Regions from separate parts of the Rhodobacter capsulatus SB 1003 genome, predicted to be linked through region 1. Evidence: riboswitches for the same ligand, from Rfam matches in the RefSeq annotation. Region 1 holds a riboswitch; each other region holds the start of a gene.
The links. Region 1 has a riboswitch for cobalamin ahead of RCAP_RS10180 (DUF1636 family protein). Riboswitches for the same ligand answer to the same signal wherever they lie in the genome.
Positions count from the first base shown of each region.

Region 2: linked by a shared signal. The riboswitch ahead of RCAP_RS16555 (aromatic ring-hydroxylating oxygenase subunit alpha) and the one ahead of RCAP_RS10180 (DUF1636 family protein) in region 1 are both predicted to bind cobalamin.
Region 3: linked by a shared signal. The riboswitch ahead of RCAP_RS00795 (ABC transporter substrate-binding protein) and the one ahead of RCAP_RS10180 (DUF1636 family protein) in region 1 are both predicted to bind cobalamin.
Region 4: linked by a shared signal. The riboswitch ahead of RCAP_RS17780 (helix-turn-helix domain-containing protein) and the one ahead of RCAP_RS10180 (DUF1636 family protein) in region 1 are both predicted to bind cobalamin.

Region 1 is NC_014034.1:2,206,158-2,211,163, reverse strand. Features, by position in the region: gene RCAP_RS10190 (cobyric acid synthase) at 1-1,225, opposite strand, end outside; gene cobO (cob(I)yrinic acid a,c-diamide adenosyltransferase) at 1,496-2,134, opposite strand; cobalamin riboswitch at 2,174-2,396, shown strand; gene RCAP_RS10180 (DUF1636 family protein) at 2,476-2,853, shown strand; gene cobW (cobalamin biosynthesis protein CobW) at 2,857-3,903, shown strand; gene cobN (cobaltochelatase subunit CobN) at 3,903-5,006, shown strand, end outside.
Region 2 is NC_014034.1:3,541,745-3,546,750, forward strand. Features, by position in the region: gene prpB (methylisocitrate lyase) at 1-584, shown strand, start outside; gene RCAP_RS16550 (hybrid-cluster NAD(P)-dependent oxidoreductase) at 595-1,644, opposite strand; gene RCAP_RS16555 (aromatic ring-hydroxylating oxygenase subunit alpha) at 1,648-2,883, opposite strand; cobalamin riboswitch at 2,940-3,136, opposite strand; gene metH (methionine synthase) at 3,196-5,006, opposite strand, start outside.
Region 3 is NC_014034.1:170,230-175,235, forward strand. Features, by position in the region: gene RCAP_RS00780 (YdcF family protein) at 1-63, opposite strand, end outside; gene hutX (heme utilization cystosolic carrier protein HutX) at 205-702, opposite strand; gene hutW (heme anaerobic degradation radical SAM methyltransferase ChuW/HutW) at 714-2,096, opposite strand; cobalamin riboswitch at 2,285-2,504, shown strand; gene RCAP_RS00795 (ABC transporter substrate-binding protein) at 2,807-4,309, shown strand; gene RCAP_RS00800 (ABC transporter permease) at 4,306-5,006, shown strand, end outside.
Region 4 is NC_014035.1:45,201-50,206, forward strand. Features, by position in the region: gene RCAP_RS17775 (TonB-dependent receptor) at 1-239, opposite strand, end outside; gene RCAP_RS17780 (helix-turn-helix domain-containing protein) at 337-1,353, opposite strand; cobalamin riboswitch at 1,393-1,619, opposite strand; gene RCAP_RS17785 (TAXI family TRAP transporter solute-binding subunit) at 1,830-2,840, shown strand; gene RCAP_RS17790 (TRAP transporter permease) at 2,924-4,984, shown strand.

The DNA.
Region 1 (5,006 bases):
CCTCGACGATGGCAAAGGGCCGGGCGCGGTCGGCCCCCTCGGTGCGGCCGATGTGGATTTCATAGCCTTCGACCGCGAGCCCCGACCCGGCATGGGTGGCCCGCACCCGCGTCAGCCGCTTGTCGGGCGTCATCACCGTCTCGACGTCGAGCAGGCCCAGACCGGGGGTGGTGCCCGCAGGCCCCTCGATCCCCTCGGGATCGGCGACGCTCCGGCCCAGCATCTGATAGCCGCCGCAGATGCCGAGCACATGGCCGCCGCGCCGGACATGGGCGGCAAGGTCGATGTCCCAGCCCTGTTCGCGCAGAAAGGCCAGATCGCCGCGGGTGGATTTTGACCCCGGAAGGATCACCAGCCGCGCCTCGGCCGGGATCGGCTGGCCGGGCTGCACCATCACCATCCGCACCCCGGGCTCGGCCGCAAGCGGGTCGAGATCGTCGAAATTGGCAATGCGCGACAGCGTCAGGCAGGCGATCACCGTTCCCCCGGTCGCGGGGCCCGAGGCGATGTCAAGCGCATCTTCGGCGGGCAGCTTGTGGGCAAGCGGAAACCACGGCAGCGTGCCGAAACCGCGCCAGCCGGTGCGGGCCCCGATCAGCCGGTAGCCGTCGTCGAAAAGCGTAACATCGCCGCGGAACTTGTTGATCAGAAAGCCGGAAATCATCTCGGCATCAGCGGGGTCAAGCACCGCTTGCGTGCCGACGATCTGCGCGATGACGCCGCCGCGGTCGATGTCGCCGACCAGCACCACAGGCACATCGGCCGCCCGCGCAAAGCCCATGTTGGCAATGTCGCCCGCGCGCAGATTGACCTCGGCCGGGCTGCCCGCGCCCTCGACGATCACCAGATCATGGGTCGCCTTGAGCCGGTTGAAACTTTCCAGAACCGCCCCCATCAGCTGCGGTTTCAGCGTCGCATAAACGCGCGCCCGGGTGGTGGTGAGCCGCTTGCCCTGCACCACGACCTGCGCACCAACGTCACTTTCGGGCTTCAAGAGGATCGGGTTCATGTCGGTCACGGGCTCCAGCCCGCAGGCCAGCGCCTGCAGCGCCTGCGCGCGGCCGATCTCGCCGCCATCTGCGGTGACGGCGGCATTGTTCGACATGTTCTGCGGCTTGAAGGGCGCCACCGTCAGCCCCCGCCGCCGCGCCGCCCGGCACAGACCGGCGACCAGCATCGACTTGCCGACATTCGAGCCCGCGCCCTGGATCATCAAGGCGGTCATGACACCCTCCCGGCGCGCATGGGGACCCTGCAGGAGCCTCCGGCGGGGATATTTATTGGCAAGATGAAAGCGCAGTCGCAAGAAAGTGGGCGACGCGCCTTGGGCCGCTTGCGCGGGGAAGACGCGCCGCTTTCACCTTGCACGGTCATCGGGATCCCTCCCTGTACCGTGTTGCCAGCTTGCCCGATCATGGTTACCAAATCCCTAACGCTCTGTTTCATCTTGCCACAAATATCCCGGGGGTCCGGGGGCAGCGCCCGGCCTTTGAGATCAGAACTCGACCCCCGGCTGGCCCTTGATGCCTGCCCGGAACGGGTGCTTCACCTGACCCATCTCGGTCACTAGATCGGCCGCCTCGATCAGCGCTTCGGCGGCATTGCGGCCGGTCAGCACGACATGCGTCCTCTCGGGCCGCTCGTCGCGCAAAAACGCCAGCACCTCCTCGACATCGAGATAGCCATAGCGCAGCGCGATGTTGATCTCGTCCAGAAGCACCAGCCGGATTTCGGGATCACGGATCAGCTCCTTCGCCTTTTCCCAGCCCGCGACGGCCGCCGCGATGTCGCGCTCGCGGTCCTGGGTTTCCCAGGTGAAGCCCTCGCCCATCGCATGGAACTGGCACAGATCGCCGAAATGCGTGGTCAGAAGCCGCCGCTCGCCGGTGTCCCAGGCGCCCTTGATGAACTGCACCACCGCGCAGGGCATCTGATGCGCGATGCAGCGCAGAATCATCCCGAACCCGGCCGAGCTTTTGCCCTTGCCCGAGCCGGTATGAACGATGATCAGCCCCTTTTCCCCCGATTTCCCCGCCATGATCTTGTCGCGGGCGGCTTTCTTCTTCGCCATCTTCACCGCATGCCGGGCCAGTTCGTCCGGTCCGGTCTCGGGGCTGTCGTTTTCGGGCGTCATCGGGGCGGTCCTCGCGCTTGACAATAGATCGCGTCTTGGCCACTCAGGGCGGGCGCTGGTTTCTGTCCTATGACAGGCGAAGAGGGAATGTGAAGGGAATTGCGACGGCTTTGCCGCGAAACCCGACCGCAGCCGCCCCCGCGACCGTGACCGGAGAGGGCGCCCCGAGGCCACTGGCACCAGCCGGGAAGGCGGGGCGACCGTGAGGGGACCCCCCCTCGCATCCGCAAGCCGGGAGACCTGCCAGCGCATGGATTTCGGGCGGACGGGGTGTTCCGCGACCGGGGGCAGGGCGCTGCGCTCTCACTCTGGCCGTTCCCCCAACCCCAAGAGGAGGGGCGATGGCCACCACGCTGCATGTCTGCACCACCTGTCGCGGCACCGCCGCGGCGCCGCTGGCCGAGGAGGCCGGGCCCCGTCCGGGCGAACTTCTGGCCCATGCGCTTTCCGCGCTGCCCGTGCCCGAGGGGGTGACGGTGGTGCCGGTCGAATGCCTTTCCGCCTGCACCCAGGGCTGCGCCGTCGCGCTCTCGGGCCCGGGCAAATGGTCCTATGTCTATGGCCGTCTCGATCCGCGCGACGCCGACACGATCCTGACCGGCGCCGCCCAGTTCGAGGCCGCCGAGAAGGGCCTGATCCCCTGGCGCGAACGCCCGGAAATCTTTCGCAAGCAATGCCTTGCCCGTATCCCCCCGCAAATCGTCCCGTCTCAGGAGTGAGCCATGTCCGATCTGACCAAAATCCCCGTCACCGTGATCACCGGCTTTCTGGGCGCGGGCAAGACCACGCTCATCCGCCATCTGATGGCCAATCCCGAGGGCCGCAAGCTCGCCGTTCTGGTCAATGAATTCGGCACCGTCGGCGTCGATGGCGAGATCTTGCGCCAATGCGCCGATGAAAACTGCCCCGATGAAAACATCGTCGAACTGGCGAATGGCTGCATCTGCTGCACCGTCGCCGATGAATTCATCCCGACGATCGAGGCGCTGATGGCCCGGCCCGTCCGCCCCGATCACATCCTGATCGAGACCTCGGGGCTGGCTTTGCCGAAGCCGCTTCTGAAGGCCTTCGACTGGCCCGCGATCCGCTCGAAGATCACGGTGGACGGGGTGATTGCTGTGGCCGATGCCGAGGCCGTCGCCGCGGGCCGCTTTGCCCCCGATGTCGCCGCCGTCGATGCCCAGCGTCAGGCCGATGACATCATCGACCATGAAACGCCCCTTTCCGAGGTCTTCGAGGATCAGATCGCCTGCGCCGATATCGTGCTTTTGTCGAAAGCTGATCTGGCCGGGGCCGAGGGTCTGGCCACGGCCCGCGCGCTGATCGAGGCGGAACTGCCGCGCAAGCTGCCGATCCTGCCGCTGACCGAAGGCGTGATCGATCCGAAGGTGATCCTGGGCCTTGGCGCCGCCGCCGAGGATGATCTGGCTGCCCGGCCCAGCCATCACGACGATCACGACGATCACGAGCATGACGATTTCGACACGGTGGTGATCGAACTCCCGGAAATCGCCGATCCGGCGGCGCTGGTGGCCGCGATCGAACGGCTGGCGCGCGAGCAGAACATCCTGCGCGTCAAGGGGCACATCGCCGTTGCGGGCAAGCCGATGCGGCTTTTGGTGCAGGCCGTGGGGGAACGCGTGCGGCATCAATATGACCGGCCCTGGGGCACGGAGGCCCGCCGCTCGGCGCTGGTGGTGATCGCGGAACATCACGATGTCGACGAGGCGGCGATCCGCGCCGTGCTGCTGGGTGGGGTCGCCGCCTGATGCATGTCGTCTTCCGCGAAAGCCACGGGCTCGAGGAAACCGCGGTGCCGACCGATCTGGGTCAGCGCCCGGCGGATCTTGTGGTGCTGTCGCTCTCTGACAGCGATCTGGGGGCTTTCGCGGCGGGCTGGAAACGCGCGGGCGGGCGGCTGCCCTCGCTGCGGCTGGCCAATCTGGTGGCGCTGAAACATCCGATTTCGGTCGATACTTACGTTGAAAACACGCTGTCGGGGGCGAAGGGGATCCTGATCCGGCTGATCGGCGGCGAGGCTTACTGGCCCTATGGTCTGGCCTCGGTGCAGGATCTGTGCCGCCGCAAGGGGATTGCCTTGGCCGTCCTTCCCGCCGATGGCCGCGCCGATGACCGGCTCGATGCGCTCTCGACCCTGCCGGTTTCGACGCTGCGGCGGCTCAAGGAGCTTTGCGATGCGGGCGGCGCGGTGGCGGCGCAGGCGGCCTTGGCGCAGCTGGCCCTGGCCTCCGGCCTTTACGCCCCCCCGGTGCCGGGCGACAAGCGCCTGCCCGACTGGGGGTTTTACGACCCGGCCGCGGGCGTGATCCCCGCGCCCGAGGGGGACGGCCCCCTGGCGCTGGTCAGCTTCTACCGCTCTTATCTGACCGCCGCCGATACCGCGCCGATCGATGCGCTGATCCATGGCCTGCGCGCGCGCGGTTTCGCGGCTTGCGGCCTCTTTGCGCCCTCGCTCAAATCCGAGGGGCTGGGCGATGCGCTGCAAGCCCGGCTGGACGGCCGCGCCCCCGCGCTCGTCGTCAACGCGACCGCCTTTTCGGCGCAGGGCGCGGATGGCACGACGCCCTTTGACCGCTATGATGTGCCGGTGTTTCAGGTCGCGCTCTCCACCGCCCGCAAGCGCGACTGGGCCTTGGCCGACCGCGGCCTTTCGCCTGCCGATCTGGCCATGCATGTCGTGCTGCCCGAGGTCGATGGCCGTCTGTTCGCCGGTGTCGTCTCCTTCAAGGCGCCCGAGCCGCGCGACCCCGATCTGGAATTTTCCCGCTTCGCCCATCGCCCCGATCCGGCGCGGGTCGAGGCCGCGCTGGACCGGATCTGCGGCTGGCACCGCTTGCGGCAAACCCCGGCG
Region 2 (5,006 bases), 1.3 Mb from region 1:
TCGAAGAGGCCGGGGCGGCGGCGGTGCATCTGGAAGACCAGCTTCTGCCGAAGAAATGCGGCCATCTGAACGACAAGAAACTAGCAAGCCCGGCCGAGATGGCGGCCAAGGTCGCGGCGGCGGTGCGGGCACGGCGGCATCTGGTGGTGATCGCGCGGACCGATGCGGCGGCCGCCGAGGGGATCGAGGGGGCGGTGGCGCGGGCGCAGCTTTATGTCGAGGCGGGCGCCGATGCGATCTTCCCCGAGGCGCTGACTTCGGTCGAGATGTTCCGCGCCTTCCGCGCCCGGCTGCCCGGGGTCAAGCTTCTGGCGAACATGACCGAATTCGGCCGCACCCCGGCCCTGACCGCGGCCGAGTTCGAGGAGCTGGGCTATCAGATGGTGATCTGGCCGGTGTCCTCCCTGCGGGTGGCGAACCGCGCGCAGGAACGGCTTTACGCCGCGCTTGCCCGCGACGGCGCCACCACCGCGCTTCTGCCCGAGATGCAGACCCGGGCAGAGCTTTACGCGACGCTGGGCCTTGCGGCTTTCGAGGCGCTCGATGCCTCGATCGCGCAAAGCGTGCTGCCCACGACGGGTTGAAGGGGGGCGGTCAGATCTCGACCGCCACCTTGCCCGAAGGCCGCGAGCAGCAGGCGAGGATATAGCCCGCGGCGATATCGTCCTCGGAAATCCCGCCATTGTGCAGCATCTGCACCTCGCCCGCGGTTTTCTTCACCTTGCAGGTGCCGCAAAGGCCGAAGTTGCAGCCCGAGGGGATGTTCAGCCCCGCCCGTTTCGCCGCCGCCAGAACGGTTTCGCCCGGCGCGCAGGCGGTGCTGACCCCCGAGGCGGTGAAACGGATCTCGGCGGCCTCCGATGCCTCGGGCAGCGCTTCGGGCGCGGTCTCGGGCGGGCCGAAGCTTTCCTGATGATAGCGATTCATGTCGAAGCCCAGCGCCGCAAGGCTGTCCTTGACCCCGCGCATGAAGGGCTCGGGACCGCAGCAGAACACCTCGCGCTCCAGATAATCGGGCGCCATCAGCCCCAGCATGATCTGGTTCAGACGGCCGCGAAAGCCGTGCCAGACGCTGAAGGGCTCGACCTCCTCGACCGTGAAGCGCAGCTGCAAGCCGGGCACCCGCGCCGCGAATTGCTCGAGCCGCGGCCGGAAGATGATGTCCGAGGGCCGCCGCGCCGCATGGACAAAGACGATATCGGGCATCTCGCCGCTGTCCCAGGCCCAGGTCGTCATCGACATCATCGGCGTGATCCCCGAGCCCGCCGAGATCAACAGATATTTCCGCGCCGGATGGCGGCGCAGGCTGAACTCGCCCGCGGGGCCGTGTGCCCGCAGCCGCATCCCCGGTTTCAGCTGCTCGATCAGCCAGCGCGAGCCCACCGACCCGGGCTGCGCCTTCACCGTCACCGAGAGCGACAAGGGCCGCGAGGGCGAGGAGGAGATCGTATAGGTCCGGCTGACCGGCTGACCCGGCACCGGCAGATCCAGCGTCAGGAACTGCCCGGGCAGGTAGTCGAACCACGCGCCCGAAGGCGCGCGGAAGGTGATCGTGGCGGTATCGGCGGTTTCGGGCACCACCATCGCGCATTCCAGCGGCTCGGCATCGCTCCATGGCGCGCTGGCCCAGTTGATCCGGTCCATCGCTCACTCCGCCGCCAGCGGCGGGGCCAGCCGCGCATCCAATGTGCCGCAATACCAGTCGACGAACTGGATCACGCCCTCTTCCTGCAGCGTCGAATAGGGGCCGGGCTCATAGGCGGGGGACAGAATCCCGGCCTGATTTTCCTCGACCACCTGCCGGTCCTCGTCATTCGTCGCCATCCAGACCTCGGTCAACTCGGTCAGGTCGTAATCCACCCCCTCGACCGCATCGCCGGGGACAAGCCAGGTCGTCGTCACCTCGGTCTCGGTGGCCGAGATCGGCAGCACCCGGAAGACGATCGCATGATCGGCCAGGAAATGGTTCCAGGTGTTCGGATAATGGAAGAAAAGCAGGCTTCCGGCATCGTTGAAGGGCATCTCGCCCAGCCGTTTGCCCCGCACCGCGGCCTTGGTGCTCATGGTGTAGCTTTCAGCGCCGTTCAGCAGCGGAATGCGGGCCAGCCGCCATTGCATCTGCGGATGATGCACGAAGCGCGAGGGCAGACCCGCCGCCTCGCAGCGCGTCCAATGCGCCAGAATATCGGGGCTCGCCGCCTCGGGGCCCTCCATCGCGGTCATGCGCGGATTGTCGGAATAGGTCCGGCAGAGCGAGGGATGCGAGCCGCCGCAGTGATAGCATTCGCGGTTGTTCTCGATCACCAGCTTCCAGTTGCCCTTCTCGACGATGGTCGAGACATGGGCAACGCGCGCCTGTTTCAGCCCGGCAGGCGCCAGATAGCGGCCCAGCGTGCCCGCCAGATCGGCGATCGCGGGCGGCACCTCGGCCAGACAGATGAAGACCATGCCGCCGATATCGACGCAATGGACCTTTTTCAGCCCATGCGCGGCGGGGTTGAAATCTTCCTGCATGTCCTTGGCCCAGAGCAGTTTTCCGTCCAGGTCATAGGTCCATTGGTGATAGGGGCAGACAAGCTTCGGGCTGTTGCCCGTGGTCTTGGCGCAAAGCCGCTGGCCGCGATGGCGGCAGACGTTGTGAAAGGCGCGGATCATCCCGTCGGCGCCGCGCACCAGGATCACCGGATAGGCGCCCACCTGCAACGTCGCGTAATCGCCGGGCTTGACGAGCTGGCAGGCGGGAATGGCAAACAGCCATTCGCGGTAAAAGACCTGCGTCAGATCGGTCTGAAAGATCCCCGGATCGCAATAAAAGGGTTGCGGCAGGGAATGGTCATTGCGCCGTGCGGCAAGCTGCGCACGGATGTCGGATGCGTCTGGCATCGGCACCTCACTTGCCCCTGCCTCCCCGCAAGGGCTGGTTGGATGGATGGGCCCGGGGGCCCGGCGGTCACAGGGCTGGTTTCCGGGCTTGCAATGCGTGCTTTCGCACCCGGGCGCAGCGCCTTCCCGAACCCCGGGGTCCAGTGGCCTTGCCGTCCCTCATTGCTGACCGTTGCGGGGGCAGCGCCGGTCTTGCACCGGCTTCCCAATTCTCCCGGCCTTGCGGACGGGCACCCTGAGGCCTTCAGACTGACAGATTGTCGCAGAGGGCGCGTGCCAAAAACGACGCGCCGTCTGCGCTTTCAGACAGGATCACGCGGCCACCGCAGCGGCGGCGGGCGCGGCCGACCCCAGCACCGGGGCCAGCCAGCGCTGCACCTCGGCCAAGGCCATGCCCTTGCGGGCGGCGTAATCGGCGGCCTGATCCTGCTCGATCCGGGCCAGACCGAAATAATAGGCCTCCGGATGGCCGATATAGAGCCCCGAGACCGAAGAGCCGGGCCACATCGCCATGCTGTCGGTCAGATGCACGCCGGTCGCGGCCTCGGCCCCAAGCAGCCGGAACAGCGTCAGCTTTTCCGTGTGGTCGGGCTGGGCCGGATAGCCGGGCGCCGGGCGGATGCCGCGATAGGGCTCGCCCACCAGCTGATCGGGGGCGAAGCTTTCTTCGGGCGCATAGCCCCAATAGTCGCGCCGCACCCGCTGATGCAGGGCCTCGGCCAGGGCTTCGGCAAAGCGGTCGGCCAGCGCCTTGACCAGGATCGCGGAATAATGGTCATTGGCAGCTTCGAACCGCGCGGCGATCTCGGCTTCCTCGGGGCCCGCGGTGACCACGAAGCCGCCCAGATAATCGGGCACCGTGCCCGCAGGCGCGACGAAATCGGCCAAAGCCACATTCGGGCGGCCTTCGCGCTTGCCGGTCTGCTGGCGCAGGGTGAAGAAAGTGGCGAGGTCTTCGGTCCGGCTCTCGTCGGTGTAAAGCCGGATATCGTCGCCCACCGCCTGCGCGGGCCAGAACCCCACCACGGCGCGCGGGGTGAACCAGCGTTCGGCAATGATCTGCGCCAGCATCGCCTGGGCATCGGCGAAAAGTGCCCGCGCCGCTTCGCCCTTTTCGGCGTCATCGAGAATCCGCGGATAGACCCCCTTCAATTCCCAGGCATGGAAGAAGGGCGTCCAGTCGATATACCGCGCCACTTCGGCCAGATCCCAGTCGTCGATCACGCGCGGGCCAAGGAATTGCGGCGCGGGCACGGCATAGCCCGACCAGTCGAGCCGCAGCGCATTGGCCCGGGCCGCGGCCAAAGGCAGCCGCACCTTGGCGGCCTCGTCGCGGGCATGACGGGCGGCGATCTGCGCATAGTCCGCGCGGATCTGCGCCGCGTAATCGACCTTCTGGTTCGGGCTCAAAAGCGCCCCCACCACCCCCACGGCCCGGCTGGCATCGAGCACATAAACCGCCTGCCCGCGGCTGTAGGCGGGGGCGATCTTCACCGCCGTATGCACTTTCGACGTGGTCGCCCCGCCGATCAGCAGCGGAATGTCAAAGCCCTCGCGCTCCATTTCCGCGGCCAGATGCACCATCTCGTCCAGGCTTGGCGTGATCAGCCCGGAAAGCCCGATCGCATCGACCTTTTCGGCCCGCGCCACTTCCAGGATCTTTTGCGGCGGCACCATCACGCCCAGGTCGACGATGTCGTAATTGTTGCAGGCCAGCACGACGCCGACGATGTTCTTGCCGATGTCATGCACATCGCCCTTGACCGTGGCCATCAGGATCTTGCCCGCGGTTTCGCGCCCCTCGCCGCCGCGCGCGGCCTTTTCGGCATCCATGTAGGGCAGCAGAACGGCGACGGCCTGTTTCATCACGCGCGCCGATTTCACCACCTGTGGCAGGAACATCTTGCCCGCGCCGAACAGATCACCGACGACATTCATCCCCGCCATCAGCGGCCCTTCGATCACATGCAGCGGGCGTTCGGCCAGAAGCCTTGCGGCTTCGGTATCGGCCTCGATGAATTCGGTGATGCCATTGACCAGCGCATGTTCGAGCCGCTTTTCCACCGGCCAGTCGCGCCAGGCCAGATCGCGGGTCTTTTCCTCGCGCGCGCCGCCGCGGAAGC
Region 3 (5,006 bases), 1.7 Mb from region 1:
CTCCGGCGGGCATTTCTTGAACAGGAAGGCGCTGATGGCGTTTCGGCTATCGTAGAGATCCACAGTGCGTCCTTTGCTTCGGCGCATTCGGCGCCGGACCATAGACGATATCGATCCCGGGACAACCGGAAACGGCAGCTGCCCGGCGGCGCTGACATCGGCGGTTGCGCGACCGACCCGCGCCGCGCCCGGTCAAAGCGCCGCTCAGGCCACCGCCGCGCAGAGCCGGCTTTCCAGCGCGTCAAAGGCGGCGATCTGCGCGGGGATCATCTGGCGGCTGGCATCGCGGCCCAGATAGACCTTGAACATGCAGCCGCCCGCGGTGTCGTAAAACTGCACCGAGCGGGTTTCGCTGCCAAAGAGCTTGCGCCTGACAAAGGCGACGCAGGCGCAGGCGTCGATTTTCAGATGGCCGCCGATCGGTTTGCCCTTGAAGTTGTACATCCCCTGCGCGACGGTGCCGCCCTGCAGCGGCGCCTTGGCCTCGAGGATCACCGGGCCGGTGTTGACGACAAGGGTGATCTCGCCCCAGCCCGCCATCGCGTCCAGAACCTCGACCATCAGCGTCCCGGGCAGGGCGGTCACCTCGCCCGCGGGCAGGGCGGCAAGCACCGCAAGCGGTGTGGTATCGGCCGCGCGGGCAATGTCTTCCAGCGCCGCATGGGGGGTGGCGGCCAGGGCTTCGGCAATCGTCTGGGGCATCTCTGTCTCCGTCAGTTTCGGGAAAGGTCGGGGTGGTGGGCAAGCCAGCCCAGAAGGCGGGTGGTCATCGGCACCTGCCAGAACCGTCCGGCGCGGCTCAGCCGGTAAAAGCGGTGCTCTGGCGCCCAAAGCCCGGCCGCCTGCCATTGCGCCAGCAGCGGCGCGAAATGATCGGTCAGGCTGAGGCCGGGGGCGGGGATCAGCGTTCTCAGCGCGGTTTCGGCACGGGCAAGATCGAGCATCCCGCGCTCCATCCCGGCCTTGATCGCCTGGGCGACGGGGGCGCTGGCCGCCTGCCGCATCATCCCCGCGACAAGCCCGGTGCCCGCGGCCGCCTGCCCGGAATAGCGCGCCAGATCGGGGGTCAGCCGAAAGCTCAGATCGCCCAGAAAGCCGCCCGCGCCCGCGCCGAAGGCAAGGCAATCCGCCCCGCTTTTGACCGCAAGATTATAGACCGAGCGTTCGCGCAGGCTGCCCTGCCAATGCGAAGTGGAGATCGGCCGCCAGCCCATTTCCTCGGCCGCGGCCTCGCCTGCGGCGAAGAAATGGCCCAGCCGGTCGGGGGCGGCCACCTGTTTCTTGCCCTTTTCGATCGCGGTCAGAAGCGGCGTTCCGGGGATCAGGTTCAGCGCGTAAAGGTCCAGCCCGTCGAGCCCCAGATCGGCGCAAAGCCGCACGTCGGCGGCGACATCCTCGGGGCTCTGACCGGGCAGGCCATAGATCAGATCGACGATCACCGCGCCCTGATCAAGCGTCACAAGCCCTTGCAGCGCCTGAAGGATTTCGGCACGACTGGCCTTGCGGCCCAGCGGGCGGCGGATCGCATCGGAGAAGCTTTGCACCCCAAGCGAGATCCGCGTCACCCCGGCGTCAAAGGCCGCCCGCGCCTTTTCAAGGCCGAAGGAATGGACCCGGCCTTCCAGCGTGATCTCGCAATCGGGCGCCAGCGGCAGATGGCTGCGCAGCGCGCGGACCAGCCGGGCGATGTCGGGGGCAGAAAGCGCCGTGGGCGTGCCGCCGCCCAGATAGACCGCCTGCAGCGGCGGCCCCTCCTGCGCGGGGTGCCGGGCAAAGCCCCTCAGCTGCGCGATCAGCGCATCGACATAGGAAGTGCCCAGATCGGGCCGCCAGGCGTTCTGGTAAAAGCCGCAAAACAGGCAGTGGTTTTCGCAAAACGGGATATGGACATAGGCGACGGCGCGGCGGCTGCGCGGGGTGGCCATCAGCCGGTCCCAGGTGGCGGCCAGCTGCGCCTCGGGCACCGGCGCCATCGGCCCGCCCGGATGCGCGCCGCCCTTGCGCGGGAAGGCGCAGGACAGCGGATCGGCGCCGATCGTGGCAAAGAAGCTCTCGACCGCAGGCGGGGCGGTCAGACGCGTCAGGGCCGCGGTCATGCCGGGCACCGGAAGGGGCGGGGGGAAAACGCGGGCATGTCGAACCTTTCACCTTGCGGCAATGACCTGGCGACATGCTGGGCAACACGACCCCAAGCCGGGGCCTGGGTGATAGAAAGGAATTCCGAGTAATTTTGTCAAGAGGCGGGCCGCCGCGCCGGGGCGATTGACAATCCCTTGCGGTTGTGGCCCTTGGGGGCGTCATCGGTCCCCCGCAGGCGGCGTCACGCACCAGGGGGGGAAAGAGGGAATACGGTGCGGTGTAGCCATCAGGCGCCAAATCCGTGGCTGCCCCCGCAACTGTGAGCGGCGAGCGATGCCGAAGATGCCACTGGGCCTGCCGGTCCGGGAAGGCCGGCAAAGCGAAGACCCGCAAGCCAGGAGACCTGCCTGTGATGCGCCCGGATCTGTCCGGGTGCCAGTCCGGACGCCGGGGTGTGCGTCTGGCCCGGGGCAGGCCGCGGTCTGCCGCGTGCCTCATCCCGTCCGTCCTTTCGGAATGCCGTGCCCGCACGGCCCAGAGAGGAACGACCCATGATCCTGCTGCGCGCCTTCGCCATCCCTCCGCCCCGGACCGTCCCGGTCGGGGCACCGTCTTGAGCTGACCGCCGCGCGCTGATCCTTGCCGATCCGGCCAGGGGGCCCCGCCTTCCTTGCGCTTTGCAGGGCAGGCGAATAATACGTAATTACATAACATACGGAGACCGCTCTTGCTTTCCCGCCTTTCCTTTGCCGCGCTGATCGCGGCCTTGCCCGCGCTGCCGGTTCTGGCCGATCCGGTGACGCTTGATATCGCCGCGCCCTTCGAGATCAAGGCGGCCGATCCGCTTCTGTCGGGGGACATCTTCCTCAAGCTCGACGTGATGGAAACGCTGGTGAACAGCGATGCGACCGGGGCGCTGTTGCCCGGGCTGTCGGATCGCTGGTCGGTGTCGGAGGACGGGCTGGTCTGGCGCTTTCACATCCGCCCCGGCGTGCGGTTCCATGACGGCAGCCCGCTGACCGCCGAGGCCGCCGCGCTGGCCCTGACCTGGTCGTGGAAAAAGGAAGGCATCCTGGCCAAGGCGCCGGTGGCCGCGATTGCCGCCGAAGCCGAGGAGGTGGTGATCACCCTCAAGACCCCGTTTGCCGCCCTGCCCGCCTTCCTTGCCGAATATCGCACCGGGATTCTGGCCCCTGCCGCCTATGCCGCGGATGGCACGGTGACGGCGCTGATCGGCACCGGGGCGTTCCGGGTGACCGTGCTGGAGCCGCCGCTGCGGCTGGAAGCCCTGCGGTTCGATGGCTATTGGGGCGGCCCCGCCAAGCTGGAGGCGATCCATTACGCAGGCGTCAGCCGGGCCGAGACCCGGGCCTTGATGGCGGAATCGGGCGATGCGGGACTGGTGGTGAACCTTGATCCCGCCTCGGTCACCCGGCTTGCCTCGGTCAAGACCGTCACCGTGCATTCCGTCTCGCTGCCGCGGGTGCTGTTGCTGAAACTGAATGCCGCCGCGCCCTTCTTTGACACGGTCGAAGAACGGCGGGCGCTGTCCTTGGCGATCGACCGGGCCGGGCTGGCGCAGGCGGTCCTGCGCTATCCGGCGGCGGCGACGCAGATGTTCCCGCCCGCGATGGCGGCCTGGCATGATCCGGCGCTGGCGCCGCTCGGTTACGACCCCGAAGCCGCCAAGGCCGCCTTTGCCGCGGCGGGCTGGCTGCCCGGGCCCGATGGCATCTTGCAACATGACGGCCAGCCCTTTGCGGTCGAGCTGCTGACCTATCCCGACCGGCCGGAACTGCCGCTGACGGCGGCGGTGCTGGAGCAGATGCTGCGCGAGGTCGGCATCGCGGTGACGATCAATGCCACCAACTCCTCGGAAATCCCGGCAAAACATGCGGCCGGAACGCTGCAGATGGCGCTCTTTGCCCGCAATTTCGCGCTGGTCCCCGATCCGGTCGGCACGCTGATGCAGGATTACGCCCCCACGGGCGATTGGGGGGCGATGGGCTGGGACAATCCCGCCTTCACCGCAGCGGTGCGCAAGATCGCGGCCGGGGGCGGCACGGCGGCCGAAAAAGCCGCGCTGTCCGCGACCTTGCAGGCCGAGCTGCCGGTCGTGCCGATCGCCTGGTATCAGCAGACGGCGGCGGTGTCGAACTCCGTCAAGGGGATCGTGATCGACCCCTATGAACGGACCTTCGGGCTGAAATCGGCGGAGATCGTGCAGTGACCTTCGCGCTTCGGACCCTTGCCTTCCGCCTGTTGCAGGCGGCGGGCGTCGCGCTGGTTGTCGGCGTGATGTCGTTTCTGATGATGCGGGCCATGCCCGGGGACATGGCCTTTCGCATCGCCGCGGCGCGGTATGGCTATGACCTTGCCTCGGCCGATCTGGCCGAGGCGGTGCGGACCGAGCTGAACCTGGGCGCCGGGCCGCTGGTGCTGTTCGCCCAGTGGATGGCCGATCTGGCGCGGCTGGATCTGGGCCGCTCGATGGTCTCGGGCCTGCCGGTCTGGCAGGAGATCGCGCATCAGCTGGGCGCCAGCCTGCAGCTGGCGGCGGTGGCGCTGGGGCTCTCGCTGCTGATCGGGCCGCCGCTGGGCATTTACGCCGGTCTGCGGGCCGGGGGGCGGTTTGACCGCGCGCTGCTGGTGGCGGCGGCGGCCTTTCGCGCGGTGCCGCAATTCCTGCTTGGCCTCGTGCTGATCGTGGTTCTTGCGGTGCAGCTGCAGCTGTTGCCCGCCGCGGGGCACGGGGACATCCGCCATCTGGTCCTGCCCGGGCTGACGCTGGCGCTGGGGCTGGCTGCGGCCTCGGCGCGGATTGCCCGCGATGCGATGGCGGCCTTTGCCGCAAGCCCCGCCCATGCCTTTGCCCGCACCAAGGGGCTGAGCGACGGACAGGTGCTGCTGCACCATGGGTTGCGGGC
Region 4 (5,006 bases), on a different replicon from region 1:
AGATCCGGGGCGTTGCGCTCGGCCAGATCCGCGCCGTCAATCACGGTTGCATCGCTGGCGGAGCGCAGCGCGGTCTCACTCCAATGACTGGGTGAGATCTCGATGGTGCCAAGGTTGGTCGCCTCCTGCGCGCAAAGGCCGACAGGGGTGGCGCCAAGCGCAAGGGCGGCAACCGAAATCAGGACCCCGCGATGGCGCGGGCCGGGCAGTGGCGGCAAGAAAAGAGGGGCAGGGCACATGTCACGGTCCTCGCTGCGGATGGGCGCCTGCGGGTTAACACGGGCCTGCCGCCCCGACTTTCATCCGGGCAAATAAATCTTCCATTCGGCGAAACCATCAGTTGCGCTGGCTGCCATGGCGGCGCCAGCTGCGCGCGGTCATGCCGAAGCGCTTGCGAAAGGCGGTGCTCAGATGGCTGGGGCTGGAAAAGCCGCAGTCATAAGCGATTTCTGTCAACGAGCGGCCTTGATGGCCGATCAGTTCTGCCGCTCGCTCCAGCCGGAGTTCTCGCAAGCGCTCGAAGACGGTCGTGCCGGTTTCGCGACGGAAGCAGCGGTTGAGCGTGACATGGCTCAGGCCCAGATCCTGCGCCAGATCGTCAAGACTGAAGGTCTCGGCCAGCCGGTCGCGCAGCAGCGCCTCTGTGCGCGCCACCAGCAGCATTGCCTCGGGCATGGCCCCCGCACGGCCCTGCTGCGCCAGTTCCTCGAAGACATTGCCGACGAGGGCGAGGCAATCTCCCTCCTTGCGCAGCAGCGCCGCCGGGGTGTCGGCGCCATCAAAAAAGCGTTCCGGCAGCCCGCGCGCCGGACGCGACAGCCGAAACCTGCGCACCATCCCCGGGTCGGGCAATTCCTGCGCGATCACCCGGCACAGCCGTTCCGTGACCGCTTCGGCCTCGATCACGATGACCAGATTGGAACAGCCCTGCCCGGGATGCAACACACGCGTCAGGGCTTCGGAGTTGGTGCGCAGCACCCATCCCTCGCCGTTGCAGATGTCGTGATCACGCCCCGCGGCGTCCCGGATCGTCATGATCCCCAAGAGGTTGAAGGCGATCAGCAACCGACCGGCGGGCCAAAGGATGACATCCTCTCGTCCCCGGCCGGGGGCGAATTGGCTCAGCGCGACCGAGATCCCCGGCCCGAGCCGCAGCAGATCGATCCGCGTTGCAGCGCCGACCCCGGGCAGGGTGATCCGTGTGGTCTCGCCCTCTCCCGGAAGCGAGCGGGCCGGTTCGATCCGGCCGGAAACAGCCGCGCCCGGTCCCCGGCGATGATCCGGACAGGGGGCCGATGCGGGTTTGGCGACATCCGCAAAATCAGAAACCCGGCTGCGGGCAGCCGATGACAAGCCAGACTCCATAATTCCTCCGATCCGTCACACCCGACGGCTGAGCCAGACTGCAAGGTCGGTCTCCTGACTTGCGGGTCGCTGCCTTCCCGCCCTTCCCATGTCCGGCGTCAGTCCGGGCCACAGTGGATTTTCGGGTCGGCTCGCCGCTCACAGTCGCGGGGGCGGTCGGATTTGGCTCTTGCCCTCCTGCAAGCCGCAGGCGGGATGGCTGTCCTGTTCCCTGCCATCGGATCTGCGATGGCACCATGCACGGACGAAGGCTGCCAGTTCGGGACAGGAAGGTCAAGCTGTCCGGAACGCCCGGCCGCCTCGCCCTCGCGCCGCGGTGCCGCGCTCCGCCGTCTCTCGACGGCCTGCCGGAAAGTCTTGCCTGGCCGTCGAAGCTGGACCTGACGCGGATCATCCCTTACGGTCGGGAGGGTCTGCTTGCTCGCAGCGGCATCTACCCCACCGACGTCCTGGAGGATCTACCTATGAAATTCGTTTCTTTCAAATCCCTTGCGGGAGCCGCGCTTGCGGTCGGCCTGATGGCGCAGGGCGTTGTGGCGCAAGACCTGCAGTTTTTCAGGATCGGAACCGGAGGCACGGCCGGGACCTACTATCCGATCGGCGGCCTGATCGCGAACGCGATTTCCAATCCGCCGGGATCGCGCGCCTGCGCGGATGGCGGGTCTTGCGGCGTGCCCGGGCTGATCGCCACTGCCGTGGCCTCGAACGGGTCGGTCGGCAACGTGAATTCGATCAACGGCGGCACGCTTGAGGCAGGCTTCAGCCAGTCCGACGTCGCCTTCTGGGCGCAGACCGGAACCGGCATCTGGGAAGGTCAGCCGCCGGTCGAAAAGCTGCGGCTGATCGCGACCCTTTACCCCGAAAGCATCCATCTTGTCGCCACCAAGGCGTCGGGCATCACCTCTGTTGCCGATCTCAAGGGCAAGCGGGTGTCGCTTGACGAGCCGGGATCGGGCACGCTGGTCGATGCCAAGATCATTCTGGGCGCCTTCGGCCTGACCGAAGCCGACATCACGCCGGAATATCTGAAACCCGATCAGGCCTCGGACCGGATGCGCGACGGGGCGATGGACGCGTTCTTCTTCGTGGGCGGTTATCCGGCCGGTGCGATCGCCGAACTGTCCAGCCAGCATGAGGTGGTGATGGTTCCGATCACCGGCCCCGAGGTCGATGCGCTGCGCGCCGAATACAAGTTCTTCGCCAATGACGTGGTTCCGGCGGGCACCTACAAGGGCCAGGACGCCGAAGTGCCCACCCTGTCGGTGGGCGCGCAGCTGGTGACCTCGGCCGATCTCTCCGAAGAGCTGGTCTACGGCATCACCAAGGCGATGTTCAACGAGACCACCCAGAAGCTGTTTGCCAACGGACATTCCAAGGGCAAGTTCATCACGCTGGAAAATGCGGTGCAGGGCGCGGGTATCCCGTTCCATCCGGGCGCCGAAAAGTTCTATAGGGAAGTCGGCGCGATCAAGTGATCGGCCTGTTCTGAACCGACCGGGAACGCGATCGCGACCGCCGATCGCGTTCCTTTATCTACACGAGCCTTGAGGATACCCCGATGAGTGACGGCAAACGCGCGATGACCGCAGCGGAGCTTGCAGCGATCGAAGAACAGTTCGATCCCGAAGCGCGCTTTCGCACCGTCACGCGGCCCGTGGCCACTCTGGCGGGGGTGATCCTCTTCGCGCTGGCCTGCTATCACTACTATACCTCCGGTTTCGGCATTCCGCGCGCCACCACCCATCGCGGCATCCACATGGGGGTGTCGCTGCTGCTGATCTTCCTCAGCTTTGCCGCGCTGTCCTCTCGGCGCCACAGGACGCATGGTTTTGCCGTGCTTGGCCTGCCGGTCACGGACTGGCTTTTCGGCATCGGGGCACTGGTCAGCGCGCTTTATGTGCCGTGGATCTATGATCAGCTTGCCTTCCGCATCGGCAATCCGCTGCAGATCGACGTGGCGATGGGGACGATCCTTCTGGTGACCCTGCTTGAGGCCGTGCGCCGGTCGATGGGCTGGCCCTTGCCCCTCATCGCGCTGATGTTCATCGGATATGCCTATTTCGGCCAGTCGATGCCGGGGATCTTCGTGCATCCCGGAGCGGACTGGTCGGGGATCGTCAACCACCTTTACCTGTCGTCGCAGGGTGTCTACGGCACCGCGCTGGGTGTCATCGCGACCTATGTGTTCCATTTCGTGCTGTTCGGGGCGATGGCGCAGCGTATCGGGCTGGGTCAGTTGTTCATTGACCTGGCGACGGCGCTGACCGGGCGCTTTTCCGGCGGTCCGGCGAAAGTGTCGGTCGTGTCCTCGGCGCTTCTGGGCTCGATCTCGGGCTCGTCCATCGCCAATACGGTGACCACCGGCGCGCTGACCATTCCCGCGATGATCAAGATCGGCTTCCGGCGTCATTTCGCGGCGGCGGTCGAGGCGGCCGCCTCCACCGGCGGTCAGATCACCCCGCCGGTGATGGGGGCGGTGGCGTTCCTGATGGTCGAATATCTGGGCATCCCGCTGCGCACCATCCTGATTGCGGCCATCGTGCCCGCCTTCATGCACTTTTTCGGGGTGCTGGTGCAGGTGCATCTGGAGGCCCGGCGACTGGGCATCCGCGGCCTGCGCAAGGAAGAATTGCCCAATGCGATGCGGGTGCTGCGCGAGGGCTGGCTGTCGATTCTGCCGCTGATCCTGCTGGTTTACATGCTGATGTCGGGGCGCACGCCGTTTCTGGCCGCCTTCTGGGCGATCACCGCCTGTATCGTGATCTATGCCATTCAGCGGGTGATGGCGGCGGGGCTGGCCAAGGGCATCCGCGAGTTCGCCGCGGGCATCTACGAGAGCTTCATCTCGGGCGCCAAGGGCGCGCTTGCCGTGACGGCGGCTGCGGCGCTGGTGGGGGTTGTCATCGGGGTTGTCACGCTGACGGGCATCGGCTTCAAGATCGCGTTCATGCTGACCAGCGTGGCCCAGGGTTGGGCGGAAAGCACCCATGCTTTCCTCGCCTTCCTGCCGATCGAACTGTTCAGCATGTCCACGCTCGCACTCTTGTTCACGCTGATGATGACGGCGGTGGTGTGCATCTTGATGGGCTGCGGGATTCCGACGACGGCAAACTACATCATCATGGTCGCCGTGGCGGCCCCGGTCCTGTCGATGATGAATGTCGAGCCGCTCGTGGCGCATTTCTTCGTGTTCTACTTTGGCGTGCTGGCGGATGTGACGCCCCCGGTGGCGATGGCCGCCTATGCCGCCGCGGGGATCGCCGGGGCCAATGCGTTCAAGGCCGGCAACACCGCGTTCCGCCTTTCGATGGGCAAGGCGCTGGTGCCGTTCATGTTCGTGTTCTCGCCGTCCTTGCTGCTGGTGACGGCAGATTTCAGCTGGGGATCGTTCGCGCTGGCGTTCAGCGGGGCCGTGCTTGGCATCATCGCGCTGTCGGCGGCCATCACCAACTGGCTGCTGCGCCCGCTGCTGCTGATCGAACGGGTGGCTCTGCCGATTGCGGCGCTGCTGATGATCGCGCCCGAGATCATCTCCACCGTGATCGGGGCGGCCATCCTGGCGGCGGTGACCCTGCGTCAATGGCTTGCGGACCGCCCCCGATCGCCCGCCGTCCCCTGACAGAAAGTCCCCAAAGCGCCGT